One region of the Paenibacillus sp. CMM36 genome, then DNA from elsewhere that is predicted to be linked to it. Evidence: riboswitches for the same ligand, from Rfam matches in the RefSeq annotation. Region 1 holds a riboswitch; each other region holds the start of a gene.
The links. Region 1 has a riboswitch for glycine ahead of ACWA2B_RS12300 (alanine/glycine:cation symporter family protein). Riboswitches for the same ligand answer to the same signal wherever they lie in the genome.
Positions count from the first base shown of each region.

Region 2: linked by a shared signal. The riboswitch ahead of gcvT (glycine cleavage system aminomethyltransferase GcvT) and the one ahead of ACWA2B_RS12300 (alanine/glycine:cation symporter family protein) in region 1 are both predicted to bind glycine.
Region 3: linked by a shared signal. The riboswitch ahead of sdaAB (L-serine ammonia-lyase, iron-sulfur-dependent subunit beta) and the one ahead of ACWA2B_RS12300 (alanine/glycine:cation symporter family protein) in region 1 are both predicted to bind glycine.

Region 1 is NZ_JBSEDY010000005.1:59,449-67,522, reverse strand. It holds gene ACWA2B_RS12305 (glycoside hydrolase family 1 protein) at 1-883, shown strand, start outside; glycine riboswitch at 1,049-1,125, shown strand; glycine riboswitch at 1,144-1,238, shown strand; gene ACWA2B_RS12300 (alanine/glycine:cation symporter family protein) at 1,398-2,816, shown strand; gene ACWA2B_RS12295 (iron-containing alcohol dehydrogenase) at 2,874-4,046, opposite strand; gene ACWA2B_RS12290 (carbohydrate ABC transporter permease) at 4,195-5,022, opposite strand; gene ACWA2B_RS12285 (carbohydrate ABC transporter permease) at 5,045-5,920, opposite strand; gene ACWA2B_RS12280 (ABC transporter substrate-binding protein) at 5,954-7,237, opposite strand; gene ACWA2B_RS12275 (PTS transporter subunit EIIC) at 7,435-8,074, opposite strand, start outside.
Region 2 is NZ_JBSEDY010000007.1:139,838-147,911, forward strand. It holds gene gcvPB (aminomethyl-transferring glycine dehydrogenase subunit GcvPB) at 1-1,262, opposite strand, end outside; gene gcvPA (aminomethyl-transferring glycine dehydrogenase subunit GcvPA) at 1,259-2,614, opposite strand; gene gcvT (glycine cleavage system aminomethyltransferase GcvT) at 2,741-3,841, opposite strand; glycine riboswitch at 4,018-4,117, opposite strand; gene gcvH (glycine cleavage system protein GcvH) at 4,510-4,902, shown strand; gene ACWA2B_RS15760 (PTS mannitol transporter subunit IICB) at 5,330-6,808, shown strand; gene ACWA2B_RS15765 (BglG family transcription antiterminator) at 6,890-8,074, shown strand, end outside.
Region 3 is NZ_JBSEDY010000003.1:11,561-19,634, reverse strand. It holds gene ACWA2B_RS07450 (ABC transporter ATP-binding protein) at 1-258, opposite strand, end outside; gene ACWA2B_RS07445 (DUF6359 domain-containing protein) at 587-2,191, opposite strand; glycine riboswitch at 2,407-2,522, shown strand; gene sdaAB (L-serine ammonia-lyase, iron-sulfur-dependent subunit beta) at 2,734-3,423, shown strand; gene sdaAA (L-serine ammonia-lyase, iron-sulfur-dependent, subunit alpha) at 3,413-4,312, shown strand; gene ACWA2B_RS07430 (Ig-like domain-containing protein) at 4,473-6,809, opposite strand; gene ACWA2B_RS07425 (serine hydrolase domain-containing protein) at 7,026-8,074, opposite strand, start outside.

The DNA.
Region 1 (8,074 bases):
AATCAATGTAATGACCATGAGTCCGTTCACCGGTGGCGGTGTGGTTATTGACCGTGTAGAAAACAAACAACAAGCGATATATCAAGCATTGCATCATCAATTTGTAGCTAGTGCACTGGCAACCAAACGGGGACATGAGATCATCCCGGGTGCTCAGATCGGCTGTATGTTGGCACGTATAGAAAGCTATCCACATACGTGTAACCCAGCGGATATACTGAAAGCCCAGCATGAAAATCAGATGAACCTATTCTTTACGGATGTGCATGCCCGTGGGGAATATTCCAACTATATGAATCGTTATTTTGTAGAAAATAATATTGTGATCCAGACAGAACCCGGCGATGCCGAAATTTTGAAAAATAATACGGTTGATTTTATCTCATTTAGCTACTACATGACCTTGACCGTATCGGCAGGTCCAGAAGGCGAGAAAGCAGCAGGAAACCTGATTGGCGGCGTGAAAAATCCGTATCTGCAGTCCTCCGACTGGGGATGGCAGATCGATCCGATCGGCCTGCGTGTTACACTGAATACGTTTTATGATCGCTATCAAAAGCCGCTGTTCATCGTGGAAAATGGCTTGGGTGCATATGATAAGGTGGAAGAGGACGGCTCTGTGCATGACACGTATCGCATTGATTACTTGCGTCAGCATATTGTCCAAATGAAGGAAGCGATTGCTGACGGTGTTGATCTGATTGGTTACACCAGCTGGGGCCCTATCGACCTCGTGAGCATGTCTACTTCCGAAATGTCCAAGCGCTACGGATTTATTTACGTTGATCTGGATGATGACGGTAACGGAACGCTCAAACGCTCCAAAAAAGACTCTTTTAACTGGTATAAAAATGTGATAGCAACCAATGGTGAAGAATTGTAATTTCATATCGTCTCGGGCGGGTATAGCAGAGGACATCCTAAGGATGCAATCTGCTGTACCCGCTTTTTTGATAGACATAATAATATTTCAGAGGGCTTCACAAACTTTTCACTTGTAATAAGCTGAAAGTTTTCTGTATAATGAATAAAAATTTCATATGTCTGGTTGATGTTTGCGGGAGATGGAACGAAAGTTCCGACCGAAGGGGCAAAACTCTCAGGTGCTTAGGCTGTTTACAGCCACAAGCGGGGACCGTAAACGGACAGAACTCTGGAGAGACCCTTAATTGGGCGCCGAAGGTGCACCGCAGAGAACATCTGCTTAAACTCTCAGGCAAAAGGACAGAGACGCGAATAACCTGTGACAGGGAATGCCCTAGGCTTTTTTATGAGCTATTAGAGGCAGAAACCTGCACAAGATGGTTGTATTTTTTCGTGCCTTTAACCTCTCCAGGAGTCGAATCAGCTGATTTGACTCTTTTTTGTTTTCTAATATGCTGGAGGAGCGGGTTGAAATGAATTTGGTACATGTGTTAGAAGCGATTAGCAGTTGGATATGGGGGGCGCCTCTCATCATTCTTGTCATGGGAACGGGGTTGTGGCTGACCATACGTCTGAAAATGTTGCAGGTATTCCGCCTGCCCCTGGCGATCAAGCTGATCGGTAAGGCCCCGAATGAAGGCAGCGGGGATGTAAGTAGTTTTGCGGCTTTGAGTACGGCGCTAGCGGCTACAGTTGGCACAGGAAGTATTGTCGGCGTAGCGACAGCCATTAAGCTGGGCGGGCCGGGTGCCTTGTTCTGGATGGTCGTTGCAGCCTTTTTTGGGATGGCGACGAAATATGCGGAAGGTGTACTTGCGGTAAAATACCGGGTGAAGGATCGGAATGGACAATTTTCCGGCGGCCCGATGTATTATATTGAGAAAGGTCTGGGACGCCGTTTTAAACCGCTGGCGATGCTGTTTGCTTTTTCGGGCATGCTGGTAGCGTTGTTCGGGATTGGAACGTTTCCACAGGTCAAAGCGATTGTATCTTCGACGGAAAACAGTTTTGGTGTTCCGCCCATTGTAACGGCACTGATTATTGCTATCCTCACAGGACTGGTTACTATTGGAGGACTCAAAAGTATTGCCAAGGTATCGACGAAGGTCGTTCCTTTTAAAACAGGCTTGTACGTACTGATCTGTCTCATCGTACTGATTCGGTTTGCTGACCAGCTTCCTGCCGCAATTGCGCTGGTGCTCCATTCGGCATTTTCAACTACATCGGCAACGGGCGGATTTGCCGGAGCTACGATTATGCTGGCGATGCGAAGTGGGGTAGCCAGAGGTATTTTTGCCAATGAGGCCGGATTGGGAAGCGCACCGATTGCAGCCGCAGCTGCCAAAACCAAATGGCCTGCGGAACAAGGGCTGATTTCCATGACAGGCGTGTTTATTGATACGATGGTTATTTGTGTGATGACCGGGTTGACGCTACTGGTTAGCGGTGTGTGGAGCGGGCCTACCGATGCGGGCCTGATGACTCAGCAAGCATTTTCCAGCGCATTCCCGCTGGGGGCAGAACTGCTCACAATTATTCTGATTATGTTCGCGTTCACCACCATGCTCGGCTGGAACTATTACGGGGAACGCTGTGTTGAATACTTGCTTGGCGTCAAGTGGATTAAGCCATACCGTTATCTGTTCATTCTACTCGTTGGCGGGGGCGCGTTCATTAAACTGGATGCGATTTGGCTGCTGGCAGATATCTTTAACGCAATGATGGCTTTCCCGAACCTGATTGCACTGCTCGGCTTATCAGGCATTGTCGTTGCAGAAACCCGAACCTATATGGATTCTCTGAATTCTAGTAAGAAAAAGGGCATTCTTGCAGGTGCCAGTGTAGGGGCAGCTATTCAAGTAGAAGAAAAGGGACAAACAGTTAATTCATAAATTCCAAAAGGGAGTGCCTTCAGCCATCACAGGCTTGAGGACACTCCTTTTTGAATGTTATAACGATGCACGCAAAATAGCTAAAATATCTTCCTGTTTCAGCTTTTTATAATTACCGAAGCCTCCATATTCCATTTCACGGGCTGCAATGGTTGCGATTTTTTCCAATTGCTCATCATTAATATTGTAACCGGCCAGGGTGGAAGGGGCACCGAGACTTGTCCAGAATGCACTAAGACGGTCAATACCCTCCAAAGCGATTTCTCTATCTGTTTTATCTACGGTGTCTAAGTCAAACATGCTGAGCATCAGCCGTTTCATGCGTGCAGCATCCTGATCCACCGTATGTCTCATCCAGTTGGGGAATAGGATCGCCAGACCGCCAGCATGAGGAATATCATATACAGCAGATAATGCATGTTCAATCGTATGCGAAGCCCAGTCCCCGAAGTAGCCCATTTGCAGTGTTCCGTTAAGAGCAATCGTTCCGGCATATAAAATCGTTTCGCGATGCTCGTAGTTGTGCAAATCCTCCAACAGCTTAGGTGCAGTTTCGATTACGGTTTGCAGCACGGAAAAGCACATACGATCTTGCAACGGTGTATTTTTAACATTGTGAAAATACTGTTCAAATACATGGCTCATCATATCCACCATGCCATATACCGTCTGATCACGTGGCACAGAGAAGGTGTTTTTTGGGTCCAGAATCGAGAATTTCGGATGCGTCACCGCGCTGCCCCATACGTATTTTTCGTTTGTTTCCCAGTTGGTGATAACAGAATCTGGATTCATTTCTGAACCGGTAGCGGCGAGTGTGAGGATGGTACCGAATGGCAGAGCCTGGGTAGGCATGTGCTTTTTATTGATAATATCCCACACATCGCCGTCATATTCAGCCCCTGCTGCGATGGCTTTGGTGCAATCAATAACGCTTCCGCCGCCTACTGCAAGTAAGAAGTCGATGTTTTCATTTCGGCAAATGTCGATGCCCTTCTTAACGGTGGACAAGCGCGGATTCGGCTCTACGCCGGACAATTCATGAATGTTAAGATGTAGCGGCTCTAACGCGTTTAATACCTGGTCATACAGACCATTTCGCTTGACACTTCCGCCTCCGTATATCAGTAAAATATTTTTGCCGTAATTCAGCAGCTCCTGCTGCAGTTCTTCAATTTGATTGTCTCCAAATATTAATTTGGTGGGGTTATAATATGTGAATTTGTTCATCTGGAAAGTTCCCCTCAGTTCATAGTTCATGTTCAAATCGTAAATCGCTTAACCTGATTGCCTGTTGAATACCTAACTTTACCATGTAAGCTATTTGAAATGACGATTAACTATTATACATGAAATGAATAAGGGAATTCAAATAAATCTAATCTTTGACCGCTCCGGCGGCAAGATCGGAAATAAACTGGCGGCTAATGAAAAGAAATAAAATTATAAGTGGCAGTACAGCAAGCAGGGTGCCCGCAATGACCATCGCATAATCCGTATTGTATATCCCGTTTAATTGGGACAGTGCAATCTGGAGTGTGAATTTACGCTCATCCGTTAAGACGATTAACGGCCATAAATAATCATTCCAGGCTCCTATAAAGGTAAACGCGCCGAGAAAAGCGAACGCAGGACGTAGAATAGGCAGTGCTACATTCAAGTACAGCCGAAAAAAGCTGCATCCGTCCATCCGCCCCGCATCCAGCAGCTCCTTTGGAATGGATTCTTCCGCATATTGACGAATCCAGAAAATGCCGAAGGCATTTACCATCCCCGGGATAATAAGCGCTTTGAACGTACCTACCCATCCAAAGGTGGCCATCATGACAAAGGAGGGGACAAGCGAAAGTTGTGAAGGGACCATCATTGTAGCTAGCAGAACGATAAATAGCACTTTTTTGCCCGGAAAATCAAACTTGGCGAATGCGAAACCTGCCAGCGAATCGAAAAACAGAACCAATAAGGTAACAGAACCGGCTACAAAAAGGGTATTAAAAAAGGCTCCGGCAAAATTAATCTGCTGCAATACTCTCGTTATGTTATCCAAGAAGTGGCCGCCAAACCACAATTGCGGTGGAAAACGATAGATGTCTGAAGTTGTACGGGTTGCCATGACGATCAGCCAGTAAAATGGAAACATCGACAGGATGATTCCCACCAACAATCCGGCATATAAAACAAAGGATTTTGCACGTGTCTGCATCATGTTGTGAAGCTCCTTCCCATCGTTATTTTTTACCTTGAACGAGTTTCCAGTTGATGATGGAGAATAGAGCAATGATGAGGAACATGCCCCATCCGACGGCTGCACCATATCCAAAATAGTTGTTAATGAACGACTCGCGGTACAGGTATAAAACGATGGTCATGCCACTTGCCCCGGAACCGCCGTCATTACCGACCAGGACCTGTGGCTCGGTGAAGAGTTGCATACCGCCGATGGTGGACGTAATGACCGTAAACAGAATGACTGGGCGCAGCATGGGGATAGTGATGCGGAAAAAAGCTTGCGCTCCGGTTGCTCCGTCTATTTTGGCGGCCTCATACAGCACATGCGGAATACTCTGAAGTCCGGCCAGATAGATGATTGCGTTATAGCCCATCCATCTCCATACGACCATAGAAGAAATGGCAATTTGGATACCCCATGGCACATTCAGCCATTGAACCATGGGCAGTCCCAAGAGTTGCAGAAGGTAGTTGAGAAATCCGAAATTGTTGGCAAATAAGGCACCAAATATGATGGCGACAGCCACAATAGACGTCACATTGGGCAGGAAGAATCCAACTCGCCATAAGGTGCGCATTTTCACAAATGGGGCATAAAGCAGAAAGGCAATAATCAGTGCGAAGAATAGCATTGGAATTGTTGCATACACCCAGATCACAAAGGTGTTGCCTACAGCCTGCCAAAATTCATGATCTGTTACAAGGTAGCGAAAGTTGCCCCAGCCGTTGTAGGTCATGTCTCCGATTCCGTCCCATTTGTGAAACGCCAGGTATAATGAAAAACCAATCGGAAACAGTCCAAAGATGCCAAACAGCAGATAAAACGGCGAGATCGCAGCATAAACGGCACGGTGCTTCCAGATTTCTCTCAGCATATTGTCCACACGCCTTTTTTGAATTTTGTTTTTTTATCGCTGTAATTCCCGTTCGATTCGTTCCATGGTTTCCGTCCATAATGCATCAGGATTAGCATCCTGCTTGGCAACATTAGCAAGGCGACGGGTCACAATGCCGTGGATGACAGGGTAGCGCTCGCCGAAATAGCTGCTTTTCACATGACGTGCGGAGGCGGCGAAGATGAGTCCGGTGGCCTGACCCCCAAAGAAAGGCTCGGGTGTCCCCATGATAGGATCGTTATAGACGCCGGGAGTGGACGGGAACAGACCGATTTTGTGGTAGGCTTCCAACTGGTGTTCCGGGTTTTGCAGCCAGGTCAGGACTTCAAAGGCTTCTTTGGGATGTTTGCTGGATTTGAGGATAGAAATGAACGAACCACCCAGGTTGCCGTCTCCTCCAGGAGCACGGGCGACTCTCCATTTGCCAGCTGTATCCGGCGCGGCCTCTGTGAGAACTTGCTTCATCCAAACAGCCCCTACAAAAGAGGCAATTTTGCCGTTATTGACCGAAGCGTTCCATTCGGGAGTCCAGCCATCCGCATTGGCGAGCAGATGCTTCTTGTGGAAATCGACAGCGGTTTTCCAGCCCAGACGGATGTCAGGAGATTGATTGCCAATATAGCTGCCATCCGGCTTGAAGTAGAGGTTTGTATGCTGAGCGAGCACTTGATTGTAAACGTTTACAATATTATCAGCCAAAAACGAACGGCTTCCGAATTTCTGCTGAAGTTGTTCTCCGGCTGCCATGTAATCATCCCATGTGCGGATCGAGGCACTAACCTTTTCAGGATCACTAGGCAAGCCTGCTTGCTTAAATAGATCGCTTCGATAGAAGAGGGCAGTAGGCCCAGTATCCATGGGAAATGCAATCATTTTACCATCAGGAGTGATCCCCTGATTCCATTTCCATTCCAAATATTGATCTTTTAGGCGGTCTGCTCCGAGCTCCCTTAAATCATAAAAACGATCCGCACTTGGAAATAGCTCCACCATCCAGTCGTTCAGAGCTACGATGTCTGGTTCACCAGAACGAGCTGCGAGCGTTGTCTTCAGTTTAGCTTTGAAGTCACCACCTATTTTTTGAGTTTTTAATTCAATGTTGGGAAAGTGTTTTTCCGCTTGGGCGAGTAGTTCATCATCAATGGAACGGTTCCAATACCATAATGTAAGCGTTATCTTTTTTCCATTTGACAAATTAGTTTCAGATGATTGACTTTCAGAGAACGAGGGTCCACTACAAGCACTGAACATAGTGAGAAAAGCAAGACATAATACCAACCATTGTACTGTCTTCACATCATTTCCCTCCTTGCTGTCTGAGATAATCTGCCTGCTAAACAAGTTGTAAATGGTTTAGCTCCATCATATGAAGCTGTTACCCATTTATGTGCATTGCCTTAACCAAAAACAAAAAATTTGAAACGTTTATCCATAAAAAAAAGCACGTGCGTCTGTTATATGAAGAACGCACGTACTTAAGTTAGGGATTCAGCTCATGACATCAACCGCAGTATTTCATCTTTCAGAATTTCGGACCGAGTCCCGAAAATAACCTGCAGGGTACCGTTACCAAGCCTGATGATTCCCGACGCTCCGAGCTGCCTGAGAGCTTGATCGTTAACTGCTTTGTCGTCTTTGACGACAAGACGCAGCCGTGTGATGCAGGCATCAATGCTTAGGATATTGTCCGAACCGCCGAGATAGGTTAGTACCCTGCCTGCCTGACTGGACGGAGTGTCGGATGTAGCGTTTGCTTTTTTATTGGGTACAGATTCGTTAGCCTCAGACAGGAGACTGTCTTCTCCATCATCTTCACGCCCAGGAGTTTTTAGGTTGAATTTGAGAATGATAAATCGGAACAGAAAGTAATAGATGAGGGCGAAGACAAGCCCGACCGGGATCATTCGCAATGGGTGAGTGGAGAGTTTCATATTGACCAAATAGTCAATGAGTCCTGCTGAAAAGGAAAAGCCCAGTTTGACATCCAATAGGTATACGACCAGGCCGCTCAGGCCTGTCAGCAGAGCATGAACGCCGTAAAGCAATGGTGCAATGAACATAAACGAAAATTCGAGGGGCTCGGTAATTCCGGTCAGGAACGATGCCAGCGCAGAACCGATGAAAATGGAAGCG
Region 2 (8,074 bases), on a different contig from region 1:
TAGCCGAAATCAAGCAGCCGTTTGGCTACATCAAGCGTGCGCACTCCAAATTTTTTCAAGCCTCGCCCCGACATCACGAATTCGTGTTTGCAATGTCCAGGGTAGGGCAGATCAAAATGTGGAGCGAGCCGATGCATCATATAATTGGCATTGAGTACAGCGCATTCGGACACTCGCTTCAAGCCATCAGGACCGTAGCTGCGGATATAGGCATAGGCTCGGACGAGAATGCCGAAGTTTCCGTAAAAGGCTTTGACCCGCCCAATAGAATCTCCCTGCTCCCGATCCCAGCGGTACACACCCTGCGGATCACGTACGACAAACGGCTTGGGCAAATAGGGTATCAGCCGCTGCTTTACGCCGACGGGTCCAGCGCCAGGGCCGCCTCCACCGTGCGGAGTACTCATCGTTTTGTGCAAATTGAGATGCACCACATCGAAGCCCATGTCCCCGGGGCGGGTAATCCCCATGATGGCGTTGGAGTTTGCCCCGTCATAGTAGAGCAGACCACCTGCGTCATGCACGATCGCGGCAATGTCAGTAATTTGCTTCTCGAACAAGCCCAGCGTGTTCGGATTGGTCAGCATGAGCGCAGCGGTGTCGTTGCCTACCGCTTGGCGGAGCGCGTCCAGATCCACCAGCCCCTCAGGGGTGGAGGGAAGGGTGATTGTTTCGAAGCCCGCGACGGTTGCACTGGCGGGGTTCGTACCGTGCGAGGAATCCGGCACGAGCACCTTGGTACGTCGCTCACCACGTGCCTCGTGGTACGAGCGAATCATCATCAGCCCGGTCCATTCGCCATGGGCGCCAGCAGCGGGCTGGAGCGTGACGGCATCCATGCCGGTCAACGCAGCCAGATCGTTTTGGAGCGTATGCAGCAGCTCCATAGCCCCCTGGATGCTATTCTCCGGCTGATATGGATGAATTTTAGCGAAGCCTGCGTAACGGGCGACATCCTCATTCACTTTTGGATTGTATTTCATCGTACACGAGCCAAGCGGATAAAATCCGTTGTCGACGCCGAAGTTGCGCTGGGACAGGGCGGTATAATGGCGAATAACATCTACTTCGTATACCTCGGGTAATGCCGCAGGTTCGCTGCGCAGCGCATAATCCGGCAAAAGCTCTGCCACCGGGCGACGAGGAACGTCGCACTCGGGAAGGGAATAAGCGATGCGACCCGGACGGCTCAATTCAAAAATGAGCGCTTGATCGTGTTCCTTCAACAGCTCTTGTTTCTGGTCCGGTCCGGTGTGTGTCATAGCAATCCCTCCAAGGTGTGTACAAATTGGTCGATCTCTTCTTTGGTTCTTTGCTCCGTCACGGCAATCAGCATGTGACCCGCAAGTTCCGGATAGTCCCGGCCCAAATCATAGCCTGCGATAAATCCAGCAGCTAACAGATTGTCCTGAAGTTTGCTCACATCCGTACCTTCAGGCAGCCTAAGGGCAAACTCGTTAAAGGTCGGTGCGTGAAATGAGGCAGTTACGCCTTTCAAGCTCAGCAATTGTTCTAACGCATAGCGGCTTTTATGCAAATTCAGCTCGGCTACTTCCTGGATGCCCTGTCTCCCCATGACGGACAAGTACACAGATGCAGATAAAGCTAGCAACGCTTGATTGGAACAAATGTTAGAGGTGGCCTTTTCGCGGCGGATATGCTGTTCGCGCGCTTGCAAGGTCAGCACGAAGCCGCGTTTACCATTGCGATCAGTGGTCTGACCCACAATACGGCCGGGGATACGGCGCATATGTGCCTGAGAAACGGCAAAGTATCCACAGGTCGGACCGCCGAGAGAAGAGGAGATGCCAAGTGGCTGCGCGTCTCCTACCACAATATCCGCGCCCTGTTTGCCGGGTGTCTCCAGCAAGCCAAGTGCCAGTGGGTTGGCACTGACGACCAAAAGACCTTTGTGTGCATGGATGAGGTCAGCCATCGGCTGTAGATTTTCCACGGCTCCGAAAAAGTTGGGGCTTTGGACCAAAACAGCCGCGGTCTGTTCCGATACGGCCGCCGCTAACGCATCAGCATCCGTTACACCGTCCGAACAGCCGATCTCCACGATGTCCAAATTCAATCCGCGTGCATAGGTTGCCAATACCTGACGTGCCTCTGGATGGACGGACCTCGATACGATAAGCTGTTTACGGCGGGTAGCTGCGGCGGACAGTGAGCCCGCTTCCGCCAGTGCAGTCGCTCCGTCGTACATGCTGGCATTAGCTACAGCCATGCCCGTCAATTCGCAAATATACGATTGAAACTCGAAAATGGCTTGTAGCTCGCCTTGGCTTACTTCCGGCTGATAGGGGGTGTAGGCAGTGTAGAATTCTGAGCGTGAAGTGATGTGCTGGATGACGGACGGAATATGATGATCATAAATTCCTGCGCCAAGAAAGCTGGCATGTGTGTCTGTATTGGCATTGTGTCCGGCCAGCTCGGTCAAGTGACGGGTTAAGGCTTTCTCATCGAGTCGAGAAGAAAGAGGGAGTTCCCCTTGATATCGAATGGCCTCTGGAATGTCACTGAATAAATCATCAATGGATGATACACCGACCACACGCAGCATTTCGGTTTGATCCTGTTCAGTCATAGGGAGATAACGATGCTGCTTCATAGGTTCTGGCTCCTTTCGAAAAGCAAAATTTTAAATCCGTAAATGAGCTAATAAAAAAGTGTGAGATGAAAACCCGGAAATACATATCTGACATGTTTGCTTTATAGAAATAAGGAGAGTTTAAGATCAGCGTGGGCGCTTATAAAAGGGGGCTGCCACCACCTCGGCACGCAGGCGTTTGCCACGAATCTCAACCTCCAGTGGTGTGGAGAGGGCGCTAAAACGACTGTCCACCAAGGCGAGGCCCAGATTACGCTTCAAGGAGGGCGACTGAGTCCCCGTTGTGACCTCACCGATGTGTTGTCCTTCTGCGAATACCGGATAATGGGCGCGTGGGATACCGCGGTCCATCATTTCTAGCCCGATCAATTTACGAGGAACCCCTTGTTCTTTTTGACGCTGAAGTGCTTCTCTACCGATAAAATCTCCTTTATTCAGCTTGACGAAGAAACCCAGACCGGCTTCGAGTGGTGAAATTGTGGCAGATAACTCCTGTCCGTATAGCGGCAACCGAGCCTCAAAGCGTAGTGTATCCCGAGCACCAAGTCCAGCGGGAATCAGCCCATACGACTCACCGGAACGAAGCAAACCCTCCCATACGGCGGGTGCTTCCGCGGCAGGTACGTAAAATTCAAAACCGTCTTCGCCCGTATATCCGGTTCGTGAGACGAGTGCTTTTGCTCCGAACAATGGCACGTTCTCATGAAAGTGGAAAGATGCCAGATTCGTAATATCCGTATCTGCCACGGCTGCGGCAATACGTGCTGCTTCCGGTCCCTGCAATGCCAGCAATGCTATTGCATCAGACACATTCTCCATGTGAACGGATGCAGGCACATGACGAAGTAACCAATCCCAATCCTTATCAATGTTGGAGGCGTTCACAACGAGCATGTAGCGTTCCGGTCCTTTGCAGTAAACAAGCAGGTCGTCTACTACACCTCCATCGGGGTAACACAGGAGTGAATATTGTGCCTGACCTGGTTCCAACTGGCTGACATCATTCGTGGTCACCCTTTGTAGAAAAGCTTCGGCCTCTTTGCCTTCAACCAAAAACTCACCCATATGCGATACATCGAATAAACCCGCACGTTGCCGGACGGCCTCATGCTCCTTTTGAATGCCGCTAAACTGAACGGGGAGCTCCCAGCCTCCAAAGTCAATACAACGAACCCCAGACTGCGTCCCGTAGGATGAATATAGCGGTGTTTTTCGCAAATTAGTCATGTTTCCACTCCTATCCGGTGTAATCGGCTAAACAAAAAAGACAGGCCGAAAAAAACGTATAGACAGCAGTCTATACTCTTTTTTCAGCTCTGTCCTTGATACCAGAAAGTTACCCCGGTATGTACCGGGTTTCCTCTTGGGTGATCCGCTCCAATAGCGAATGCTCTCCAGAGATGCGTCCGGCAGAGGTCCTTTTGCCTGAGAGATTCACCTGCAATGCAGGCTTACTCCTTCGGCGCTACCTTCGGGATCAGCAGTATATTACCTGGCTTTGCAGATAACAACTTGATCCGATTCGCGTGCACAACTGTCTCACAAGCGGCAACAGCTATGCGAATCTTTTTGGCAGTCTCTCCCTCTGCGTTCATCCGCGTTTGCAGTTGTCGGGTGTTTCCCAAAGTATTTGCTATAACCCATTAATACGCAAATTCATTCAAAATGTCAATAAAAATGTCATCAAAAACAATAGAAAAAACATTTAATATATAAATAAGGATATGTAAGCGTTTGTTATAAATTATTATATTTTTATATAGAGCACTATAGGAGGTAATATGAAGTATTTTTGTTAGTATTATTGACATGAGTGTTCTTATTGTCATAATCTTAACCTGTCTAATACAGGTGAGCAAATGCGATTTTATTCATATGGAAGTGAGGGGAACAGAATGGGTGAAGTGAAGCAGCAACTTTGGTATACAGACGAACATGAGTGGGTTCAGCGGACAGAGAATGGAACGGTGCGGATTGGTATTACAGACTTTGCACAGCACCAACTGGGTGATATTGTTTTTGTAGAATTACCTGAGGCGGGAGTAACGATTGAGCAGGGAGCGGAGATCGGTACGATTGAATCGGTGAAGACGGTATCCGACCTTTTTGCTCCGGTGACGGGAACCATATTAAAAGTGAATGAAGCGCTGGAAGGTACACCTGAGCTAGTGAATGAATCTCCATATGACAAAGGTTGGATGGTAGAAGTAGAGATGGATAAAGATGTGGAGGAATCATTGGGCAAACTACTGTCGGCGGATCAGTATGAGCAGTTGATTTCGGAGTAATAAATAGAGCAATGCAGCATGAAATAATAGCGTGTTATTCGGAATTTTATATTGATTTTTAATTGAATAAGAGCATCGTTAGTTTGCTCGATTTTTGTATAAAATAGTCGCTATGATTTGACGTAGCGGCTATTTTTTTGTCTTTTTTATGAAAACGTAATTACGTGTGTTGTTCTGATATAGTGGGTTGTCCCCATATAGGAATCATACATAATCCAGCGCGGTTTTTCGACTAATTTCTATAGCTACAGGTCATATTAAGAAGAATTATGCAGGTATAATATCTTCCTGGATAATTTAAATTTAAATGTTGTCATCAACGTTCATGACGAAAGTACGTTTTCATTTCGTTGATGAAGATAGCGCTGTCATTTAGTATGAATTTTAAGAAAAGGTAGTGATGCTTACCTACAAGGAGGATTTGAATATGAGTACATTGGACGCAAAGCCAAGTTCAAAAGGAGGCACTCGTGTCGCCGTACAGCGTTTTGGCCGTTTTCTTAGCGGTATGGTTATGCCCAATATGGGAGCCTTTATTGCGTGGGGGTTGATTACGGCACTCTTTATTCCGACCGGATGGTTCCCGAACGAAGGTTTTGCACAGTTGGTTGATCCGATGAAAAATTATTTGTTGCCGCTGCTGATTGGTTATACAGGGGGCACGATGATTCACGGACAGCGTGGAGGTGTGATCGGTGCCATCATGACGATGGGTGTCATAGTAGGAGCCGATATCCCGATGTTCCTGGGCGCGATGGTAGCTGGTCCGCTGGCTGCGTGGATATTGAAGAAGTTCGACAAGGCCATTGAAGGCAAAGTCAGATCAGGCTTTGAAATGCTGGTCAATAATTTTTCGGCCGGGATTATCGGTGCCATTCTAGCACTGCTTGCCCATGTGGCGATCGGCCCGGTTGTACAAATGATCAGTCAAGTGTTGTCGGCAGGGGTACAGTTCCTCGTGAACGCGGGGCTATTGCCGCTTGTCAACCTCATTATTGAGCCCGGAAAAGTATTATTTTTAAACAACGCGCTGAATCACGGAGTATTGAGTCCGATTGCGTTGGAGGAAGCTGCAAGAACAGGCAAATCCGTACTGTTCATGCTGGAATCCAACCCTGGGCCGGGGCTTGGTATTTTGCTGGCCTACTGTCTGTTCGGCAAAGGCTCTGCGAAGTCGTCAGCTCCTGGCGCAGTCATCATTCATTTTTTCGGCGGGATTCATGAAATTTATTTCCCTTATATTTTGATGAAGCCGATTCTGATTCTTGCAGCTATAGCTGGCGGTGTTGTGGGAACCTTCTGTTTCATGTTGACAGGTGCCGGACTGGTTGCTGCTCCTTCACCGGGTAGTATCATCGCCTATTTTCTAATGACGCCAAAAGGTGGATATTTGCCAATGCTGAGCGGGGTGATCGCTGCTGCGGTCGTATCCTTTGCTGTTGCAGCAGTGTTACTCAAGACAGGTAAGCAACAAGAAGAGGGGCTGGAGGAAGCTGCATCTCGCCTGAAAGATATGAAAAATCAAAGCAAGAGTGCCAGTGCTAACGCCACTGTAATGGAAGATAACCACGAATCTGATCGTGCTGCCGAGATTGTCGCAGATCGAACGCTCAAGGATAAATCCGAAGTGAACAAGATTGTCTTTTCCTGTGATGCAGGTATGGGTTCAAGCGCGATGGGTGCCTCGATTTTACGCAAAAAAATGAAGCAGGCGGGCGTAGGCGTAACAGTTACGAATACGGCAATCAGTGAAATTCCACAGGATGCGGATATTGTCATTACGCAAAAAACGTTGACAGACCGGGCTAAAACAGTAGTCCCGAATGCTGAACACATTTCCATTGACAATTTTCTGAAGAGTCCTGAATACGAAGCGCTGGTTGAACGTCTGAAATCCGATTCTTAATCCCCGTCATAGTCAGGCGGACTGTATGCAGTGTACGTCTCCTGCTGGAGGGATGAGCTTGGGAAGGAACGGTATGCGCTTATGAATATTACGAAACGACAACGTGACATCGTGGAATATCTTCTGGAGCAGTCCAAAGAGGTTACTGCCGGGGAAATTGCCACGAAGATCAATGTCAGCACAAGGACGGTTCATCGGGAACTGGGCGCAGTCGAGCATTGGCTGGCAACTCATGAGGTGAAGCTGGAGAAAAAGTCAGGGATTGGTATCTGTATAGATGCAGACCCAGCTCAGCTTGTATGCCTGCGAAAGCAATTGCTGTATACGAATCCAGACGAATATTCGGCTGAGGAGAGAAAGATCGTGGTTCTCTGCATGCTGCTGGATACACGGGAGCCGATCAAGCTGCTGGCGCTGGCTTCAGATCTGAAAGTCACGGTAACTACGGTCAGTCATGATCTGGACGAATTACAAGACTGGATCGGAGATCGAGGGCTCGTGCTTGTCCGCAGACGGGGATATGGTGTCGAGATTACCGGACGGGAGATAGACAAAAGACGGGCGATTTCCGAGCTGGCCCTCGAACATTTGGATGAATCTGATCTGTTTTCCAGCCAGGGAGAGGTTCGTTCTGTGACTCGTGTCTCCGACAAATTGCTGGAGATGATTGGCAGAGGGAACTTGCTGATCGTGGAAAAGGCCCTCTGGCAGCCCCATGAAAAGTGGCTGGAAAACATGGTGGAAAGCAAATATATGGAGTTGCTGATTCAGATTTGCGTTTCGCTGGCACGTCTACGACTCGGGTATGTTATGGATCCTCTTCTCTCCTATTTAAAAACAGATTCGGATGAGAATATCATGCTGCGTACAGCTATGGTAGAACGCATATGCGCAGAATTGTCAGCGGCGCTGGATATTAACTTTCCGGACCCGGAACGATCTTATTTCAGGCTGCTGTTCCGTGATGCCGAGGATCATTCTACCCGGCTGCTGCCGCTCGATGATCTTGTACTGCTGGAGTCGGTTCATGAGTTGATTCGTCGTGTGGAGGAAGAAACAGGCACGCCATTGGAAGAGGACCGTGTTCTGCGTGAAGGACTGATTGCCCATATGGCTCCGGTATTCAAACGTTTGAAGGAAGGCAAGTCGATTCGTAATCCCCTCCTTCAGCAAATCCGCAAGGATTACAGCAGCTTATTCGACTCAGTGAAAAAGGCTGCGGCGGACATGACAGAAATGAAAGTCCCTGATGAAGAGATCGGATTT
Region 3 (8,074 bases), on a different contig from region 1:
CATTTGCCCTGAGGAAAGACGGTTCAAGTCCGTTCCTTTAAAAAAGACCTCCCCCTCTACACGCGTGCGTTCCATGTCATGCAGTTGCGGGATCGAAAGCGCTAACGCGCTTTTGCCACAGCCGGATTCTCCGACTACAGCCAGCACTTCATTGGGGTTGACCGTCAGATCCAGATGGTCGACTGCGGGGTGATATTGATCCTGGATGCGAAAAGATACGGATAATCCTTTAATTTCCAACACAGGTTCGGTATTCAATGCGCGCTTCCTCCATTCTCCATGGTCTTGTCCCGCTTATTCTCACCATGTTTGATGTTTAAAACCTCTCATGAACATTACATACCGTTTTTGTCGGAATAATTTGAATACATCCTATCACCAGTATATGGATATATCAATTAAGATTATGCTATCAACATCATTTAAAAAATCAATGATCCAGCAATAGTGCGGCCTTTCTGGCACAAAATGTAATGAAATAACCAACCACAGGTTAATTTTCATCACAAAAAAAGTCGCCTGATCCCTCAGCAGGGATCAAACGACTAACTAACCCAAGCTCACATTGAGCTCCTGACAATATAATTTACGAAGCCGCTCCATAGGAGCCAGACTTGAATGTTCTAGGATCGTACCATTTGTAGCCTGCTGCCGGAGCAGACCAAGGCTCAGGATGTGGTTCCGTGGACGCCGCAGGCTCTTCGAATGGCAGAAGCTTCGTTGGTTGATCCAGAGTCAAACCTGCCACATCAGACAATTTCGTGTAGTCCTGCTTCCATGCAAGCCATTGAACCGTTTGCACCAGGAAGGTTGAATCATCCACTTCTTTGAAGCCATCATATGTCTTCTTCGACTGTCCGTTTTCCTCACGCACATATTTCGGTGTAGCATCTTCTACAGGGGAAGAATCACCGATGAATGCCGCCTTGCCTTGGCCTACCTTGGAGATAGCGGCATAAGGTCCTTCCGCACGGCCCCCGCCGTTATAAACCCCCTGATCTACCGCATTCCCCCATTTTTTCGTGCCTGAAGGGATATAAGCAATGCCTTTAGCCTTGGTAGGATCAATAATAGCCAGCGTAGATCCTGCATGCATGGCAATCGAGCGCACACCCTTGGTAATACCGAAAGATTGATCTGCGGCTACAATGTCGGTAGCATTCACATCACCGAGCGCATTGTAACGGAAACGAACGCCAAAGTTGGCCGCCAGCCAATCGGAGCTTGTTAATCCTTGCATTGCCGGTGATGCAGCCTCTTCTGCAGTCATGCCTTTGGCCGGATTAGTATAGGCTCCACGACGGTAGCCATTCATAACCTCGGAGGAATCCCAACGGTTTTTGTTACGATCTGCATTATAATGATCGGAGATGAAGAAGACGCTCCCTCCGTTATTCACGTATTGCAGCAGGGCAGCCTGCTCGGATGCCTTAAAGGCAACATTCGCTTCACCAATAATGAACACATCATATTGGCGCAGCTTATCATAGGTTATGGCCTGTTCTCCATAAGTAAAAGGAATAGGGCGGTTCAATTGATCCACAGTAAAGCCTACATTACGTAATCCATTGGCAAAGTCGGAGAAGGCGCCTTCAATGACCCAATCTGCTGCACCAGCCGTCTGTGCGTGCGTATTATCGAACAGCACCTTTTTGCCTTTTCCATCCGGCAATGTAGTACCGGGTTGACCCGGGTTGCCAGGTTCAGGTTCGCCAGGTTCACCTGGTTCCCCCGGCTCGCTTCCACTCACCAGTTCCACAGCGCTTGGACTTTTTACTCCACCAAAATTATTGTAGGCACCAAGCGTACCTGTCACGCGAATTTTGCTGCCGACCAGTCCAGGATGACCTGTTAACCCAAATTGCCCTCTGTACGCAGATGTCAGCTGCACATCCAATAGATTAGACGTGCTACGTTCATTGGCCTGGTCGGCAATCAGTACGTTAAAATCATTCGCAAACGGAGAAGAAAAGTTAGCCGTTTTCGATCCGGTAGCATGTCCGACGATATAACCTTCTACCGTCACCGTACCTCCACTGCTTTGGCCCTGAAGTGCTTCGGCTACTGTCAATGCTCCCTCTGCCTTGACCTGACCGAACGGAACGAAGATCCCGATCAGCAGTGATGCGATCGCTGCTAGATGCAGCATCCCTTTTAAGCGTGAACCTGTGAACCGCAAGCCTTTTACCATACGTCAATATCCCTCCTATGATTTCCATAAATGTACTTGTCCTCTATCAGATTAGCCGCCAATCTTCTAATTCCTTCCTGATTTCATCCATAATTATGTAAACTTTAATCTTTTTTATTGGAAATGCACCTGTTTATGTAAAAATTAAACCCTGTGATTGACACCGAGCACGTCATACATTACGCTAAGAAAGACATGTAGAACGGTATACGCGAATGAAGATGACGGGAGAGTCTGTCCAGGGGGCTTACACTCTGGCGGCACCGAAGGAGCAAGACGCCAGCACCCGGCTGGCGGATAATCTCTCAGGTCCATGTATCGTCATCTGACGCAACTCTGGAGAGAGCGCAAGCCACCCAAGGGGTAAGGCGGTAAGAACACCGCACGAAACTCTCAGGTAACGAGGACAGAGATAAGGGAAACTTCCTTATCCTGTCCTTTTTTGTGCTCACATTGTGCGTCAGCATTAGGAACCGTCATAACCGCGCAAAGACGCGGAAATACCATATAGTATGGTATTAGAACATACAGGGGGCCACACCATGCGTTTCAAAGATGTATTTTCTATTATCGGCCCGGCCATGACCGGACCTTCCAGTTCACACACCGCAGGCGCGGTGCGACTCGCACGCGTTGCCCGGCACTGGCTCGGGGCGCAGCCTGACCGTGCCCGTATGACACTGTACGGCTCCTTTGCCGATACGTATAAAGGACACGGTACGGATCTGGCGCTCATCGCAGGACTGCTTAATTACGATACGGACGATCACCGGATTCCAGATGCCGAGCAATGGGCCGAGCAAGCCGGGATGACCGTGGAATTCGCCGTCAGTGGACTCCCCGCTCCTCATCCGAACACCGTCCGTTTCGAGTTGTGGAAGGGCGAGGATCAGCGCACACTGCTGGGCTCCTCCATCGGCGGCGGCAGCATCCATGTCCAGCAACTCAACGAATTCCGGGTCAATCTGACCGGGGAGCTGCCTACGCTGGTGCTTCTCCACTCGGATAAGCCCGGTACATTGGGCGCAATAACTTCAGCGCTGGGCGCGGCCCACATTAACATTGCCTATATGCACGTAGATCGCAAAGGCCGGGATGGTGAAGCACTCACCGCCATTGAAACGGACAGTTCTGCTCCAGCTGAACTGATTGCGGAACTGCGTTCTTTACCTCATATGTATGAAATTAAGATGATTAATTTGAAAAAAGGAGCTGAATCCGATGCGGTTTAGCCATCTGCATGAGATCAGCGCTTTATGCGCTGAAGAATCCACCACGATTGGCCGCTTGATGATTCAAGAGCAGGTACAAGAAACGAATACAACGGAGGAAGAAATCTTTCGACAAATGTCTGATTATTATGAAGTCATGAAGGAAGCCGTTCATCGCGGTCAGACACAAGACACCGTATCCCGCAGTGGATTGACGGGCGGCGACGGCAAGCGCCTGGCCGAGTATCTGCGGTCAGGGGAAACCTGCTCCGGTGATGCCTCTGCGCTCGCCATGGCTTATGCCCTCTCCGTGTCGGAGGTTAATGCATCCATGGGTCGCATTGTCGCCACTCCTACCGCAGGCTCATGTGGGGTTATCCCTGGTGTGTTCATCAGTGCGCAGGAACGGTTCGGCTGGGATGATGAGCATATGGTGAACGGCCTATTCGCCGCTGGAGCCATTGGCTACGTGATCGCCAACAACTCCTTCATTTCTGGCGCGGAGGGAGGCTGTCAGGCTGAGATTGGCTCAGCTATCGGGATGGCCGCTGGCGCTATGGTCGAGCTACGCGGTGGTACGCCTGAACAGGCTGTTCACGCCGTAGGCCTCGCTCTTAAGAACACGCTCGGCCTAATCTGCGACCCCGTCGCCGGACTCGTGGAGATTCCGTGCATCGTGCGCAACGGCCTGGGAGCCGTGACTGCGCTTGCCGCAGCGGACATGGCTTTGGCGGGTGTGCGCAGCGCTATTCCGTCTGACGAAGTCATTGACGTGATGCTTGAAGTCGGCAGCGCGATGCCGTCGAAGCACCGCGAGACCGCCAAAGGCGGCTTGGCTCAGACGCCGACTGGCAAGCGTTTGACCGAATCACTTACACGCAACGCATCAATCAAGAAGAATAAGTCGTAATTTCTAAGCTTTAAACCAATTACTTTTCCTCTATAAAACAAGGCGACTACCTCTCCCCTACATTGTCCTAGGGAAAGAGAATTCGCCCTTATAAAGAAAAGAGCAAGCATATCGTCGCTGGACGTATGCTTGCTCTTTTTCTTTTTAGTCGGGTTACAGATTACTGAACGGTTACCTGTATCTTCGTCATTTTACCTGCATATTTCACAGTAATTACTGCTTTGCCCTTGCCCTGTGCCTTAATGTTACCGTCTTTGACGGTCGCCACAATAATTCTGGACGAGGACCAGACAGCCGGTTTGGAAACATCCTTCTCCGACTCATCCTTATACGTGGCTGTAGCCGTAACCTTAGCCAGCTGTCCTGCCTTCAAATTCAAGGCGACTTCGTCTGTTTGCAAATATTTAAGCGTATCAACATCTACAGGTACGCTGATTATCTTCCCGCCGAACTTCGCCTGAATGTTAGCTTTACCGTAGCTGACCGCGGTAACCTGACCCTTTTTAACAGTGGCTACCTTATAATTGGACGTTTTCCATTCAGCTTGGGTTGTAACATCCTTTTCTTTACCATCGCTCGATTTAACCACAATCGCGATGGTTTTTTGATCTCCAGATTTGAGCGATAGCGCGATTGCATCCGCTTCAATCTTTTGCGCTACGTCCACTTCTACCGTAAACGTAATGTTTTGCTTGCCATATGAAGCAGTCACAGTTGCCTTACCACTACCATTCGCTTTGATCAAACCTTCGCTAACTTCAACCACTTTTACATTGCTAGTTGTCCAGGTGGCATCCTTGGTTACATCTGTTTTTGTACCACCACTCTTAACTCCTGTTACTTTCAGCTGCTTCGTTTCCTGAGCACCAAGCGCAATTACACGCGAGTCTGTTTCCAGACGGTCTACAAGGCCCACTTGTACGTTAATTGTTAGTTTTTTGCCATTATAGGTCGCTGTAATAACCGCTTTACCAGCAGATTTACCCGTAATCGTTCCTTTGGACACAGAGGTAATATCTTCCGCGCTTGAAGCCCATTCTGCATCCTGTGTTACATCTTCCTTACGCCCATCCGCATAAGTAGCCGTCAAAGTTGCAGTATAGTCCTCATTAATATCAATTGTTGCCGTTTTGGAGGACAGAGACAGATCCCCGGGTACATTTACGGATACCGTAGCTGTAACTGTCTTGCCGCCATAAGAAGCGGTGATGGTAGCCTCACCTGTTTTATAACCTGTGACTTCCCCCGCGCTGACAAAAGCGATATCTTCATTGCTGGACTTCCACTCTGCCTTACTTGTGATATCTTCTTCCGTACCTGTTACGTACGTTGCGGTCAGCTTGAGCTTTTTGGATTCCTTGGCATTCAAGCTCAGCTTGTCCTCGCTCAAATCCAGAAATCTAGAGGTTTCGACATCTGTCTTGATCGAAACGGTCTTATCTCCATACTTAGCGGTCACCGTTGCCGAACCCGCACCGATGGCCATAATCGTTCCTTTATTCACCGTTGCAATTTTTTCATCGCTTGATGCCCAAGCAGCTTTATCTGTGATATCCGTTACCGTCCCATCCGGATAAACGGCAGAAACTTGTATTTTTTTAGATTCATCCAGACGGAGAAAAATATTGGATTCGCTGGCTTTCAGCTTATTCGTTTGATCGACATCCACCGAAATCGTAGCGGACATCGTACCATATTTACCTGTAATTGTCGCCTTTCCTGCGCTGTAACCGGTAATGGTGCCCTTCAGTACATCCGCCACAGCTGCATTGCTGGAGCTCCACTCAGCGGACTCTGTCACGTCCTGTACCGATCCATCCGGGAACGTCGCTGAAAGTTTAACCTTCTCAGTATCCTTCAGCAAAAGAGAAACCTCTGATGAACTGACATCAAGACGTTTAACTTGCTCTACCTGTACAGCAATGGTTACGGTCTGCTGACCATATACGGCCTTAATATTGGCTGTACCTGCTCCCTGAGCGGTAACCAAACCGTTAACTACAGTTGCAATCTTTTGATTATCCGAGGTCCAAGTAGCATCACCCGAAACCTGAGCTGTTGTATTATCACTGTATGTCGCTGTCAAATCAACCTGTCCTGTACCGCTTGAACGCAAGTTCAGGCTTTGTACACTAGATGTCAGCGCCTTAACCTTTTTCGTTACATGTACCTGAACCGATTGTATCTTATCTTTATAGGTCGCAACCACGGTGGCTTCCCCTTCAGCCTTGGCCGAAACTGTACCATTATACACAGTAGCAATAGCTGTGTTATCACTTTTCCAATCCGTGCTTACGGTTACATTTGAGGTTGTCCCATCACTAAAAACAGCCGTAGCCGTCAATGCAGCTGTATCCCCCTGTTGCAAAGTTACCTCGTTAGACGAAAGGACAATCTTGGAAAGCACTGCTTCTGCTGCAGATGCAAACCCTGCATATGATGTAAAACTTGAAATCAGGATGACCAACGCCAGAAAACCGGACCATCTATTCTTCAAAATCTAATTCCCTCCCATTTCAAAACTTAAATTAAGGATTTCGCAAAATCCTTATACCTACGTTTTATGTCGTCATATGGAAAAGAATAGTTTAGGCTTCAAGGGAAATTTGGTCCTTATTAACTAGATCATTTCTGATAAAGATTTAGACATTACAATTTGTGTATCTTCAGGGCCATAGTGAAGAGTTTTCACAACAGATCCACAATCCCGCATTTATAAACAGCTATAAGCTGCCGCGCGAACTCTCAAATGATGGTACTCTTCCATATTGGGATCGAGCTGATGCATATATACGACGGAGAATTGTTCGCTCGGATCTATAGAAACCCAGGTGCCTGCCATTCCCGTCCAGCCAAATTCTCCAATCGAGCTGTTTGCATGCCCAGCCGCTTTATCCATTAACGTGCGCACACCAAGTCCATAGCCATAACCTGTATGGTATGAATTGGTGAAATCCGATAGTTGAGCTGTATTCAGATGATTGGTGCGCATTAAATCAATGGTTTTTCTCCCCAATAAGTTCACACCGTTTACCGTGCCGCCATTTGACATCATTTGTGCAAATGTGAGGTAATCTTTGACTGTCGAATATAAACCTGCGCCTCCGCCTTCATATATAGCATCTGGCTGATGATATTCATCCAGGAAACCCTCCATTTTTTCAAGTTTTCCGGCGTCTTTCCGTTGATACATGGAGGCCATCCGCGATTCAATATCTCCACGATAACGGTAACCTGTATTGTTCATTCCAAGTGGATCAAAGATTTCATCCTTTAAAAATTGTCCTACTGATTTACCTGAAATCACTTCAATAAGGCCTGCAACAAAATCATGTCCATATCCGTATAACCAGCGTGTTCCGGGCTCAAACGCAAGTGGAACTTCAGAAAGCGCTTCAATTTCTGTGCGTAGGTCATATTTCCCCTGCTTTTCCTTTAATCCTGCAATGGCCTTCTGCATAGCTTTTCCTGTTTCTGAAGACTCGGAAGCGTAAGGAAGACCCATACTCATATTGAATATATGCTTAATTAAAATGGGATTCTCTGCCTTATCCACGTAGGTGTATCCGTTAGGAGCGGTTTTGAATACATGCGCATTACGATATTCGGGAAAATATTCATACAAGGGTTCATTCAACAAAAATTGCCCACGTTCGTACAGCATAAGTGCAGCCGCACAGACAACAACCTTTGTCATGGAAAACAAGCGATACACTGTATCCTCAGTGATTGGCTTTCCGGCTTCCAGATCAGCATATCCAT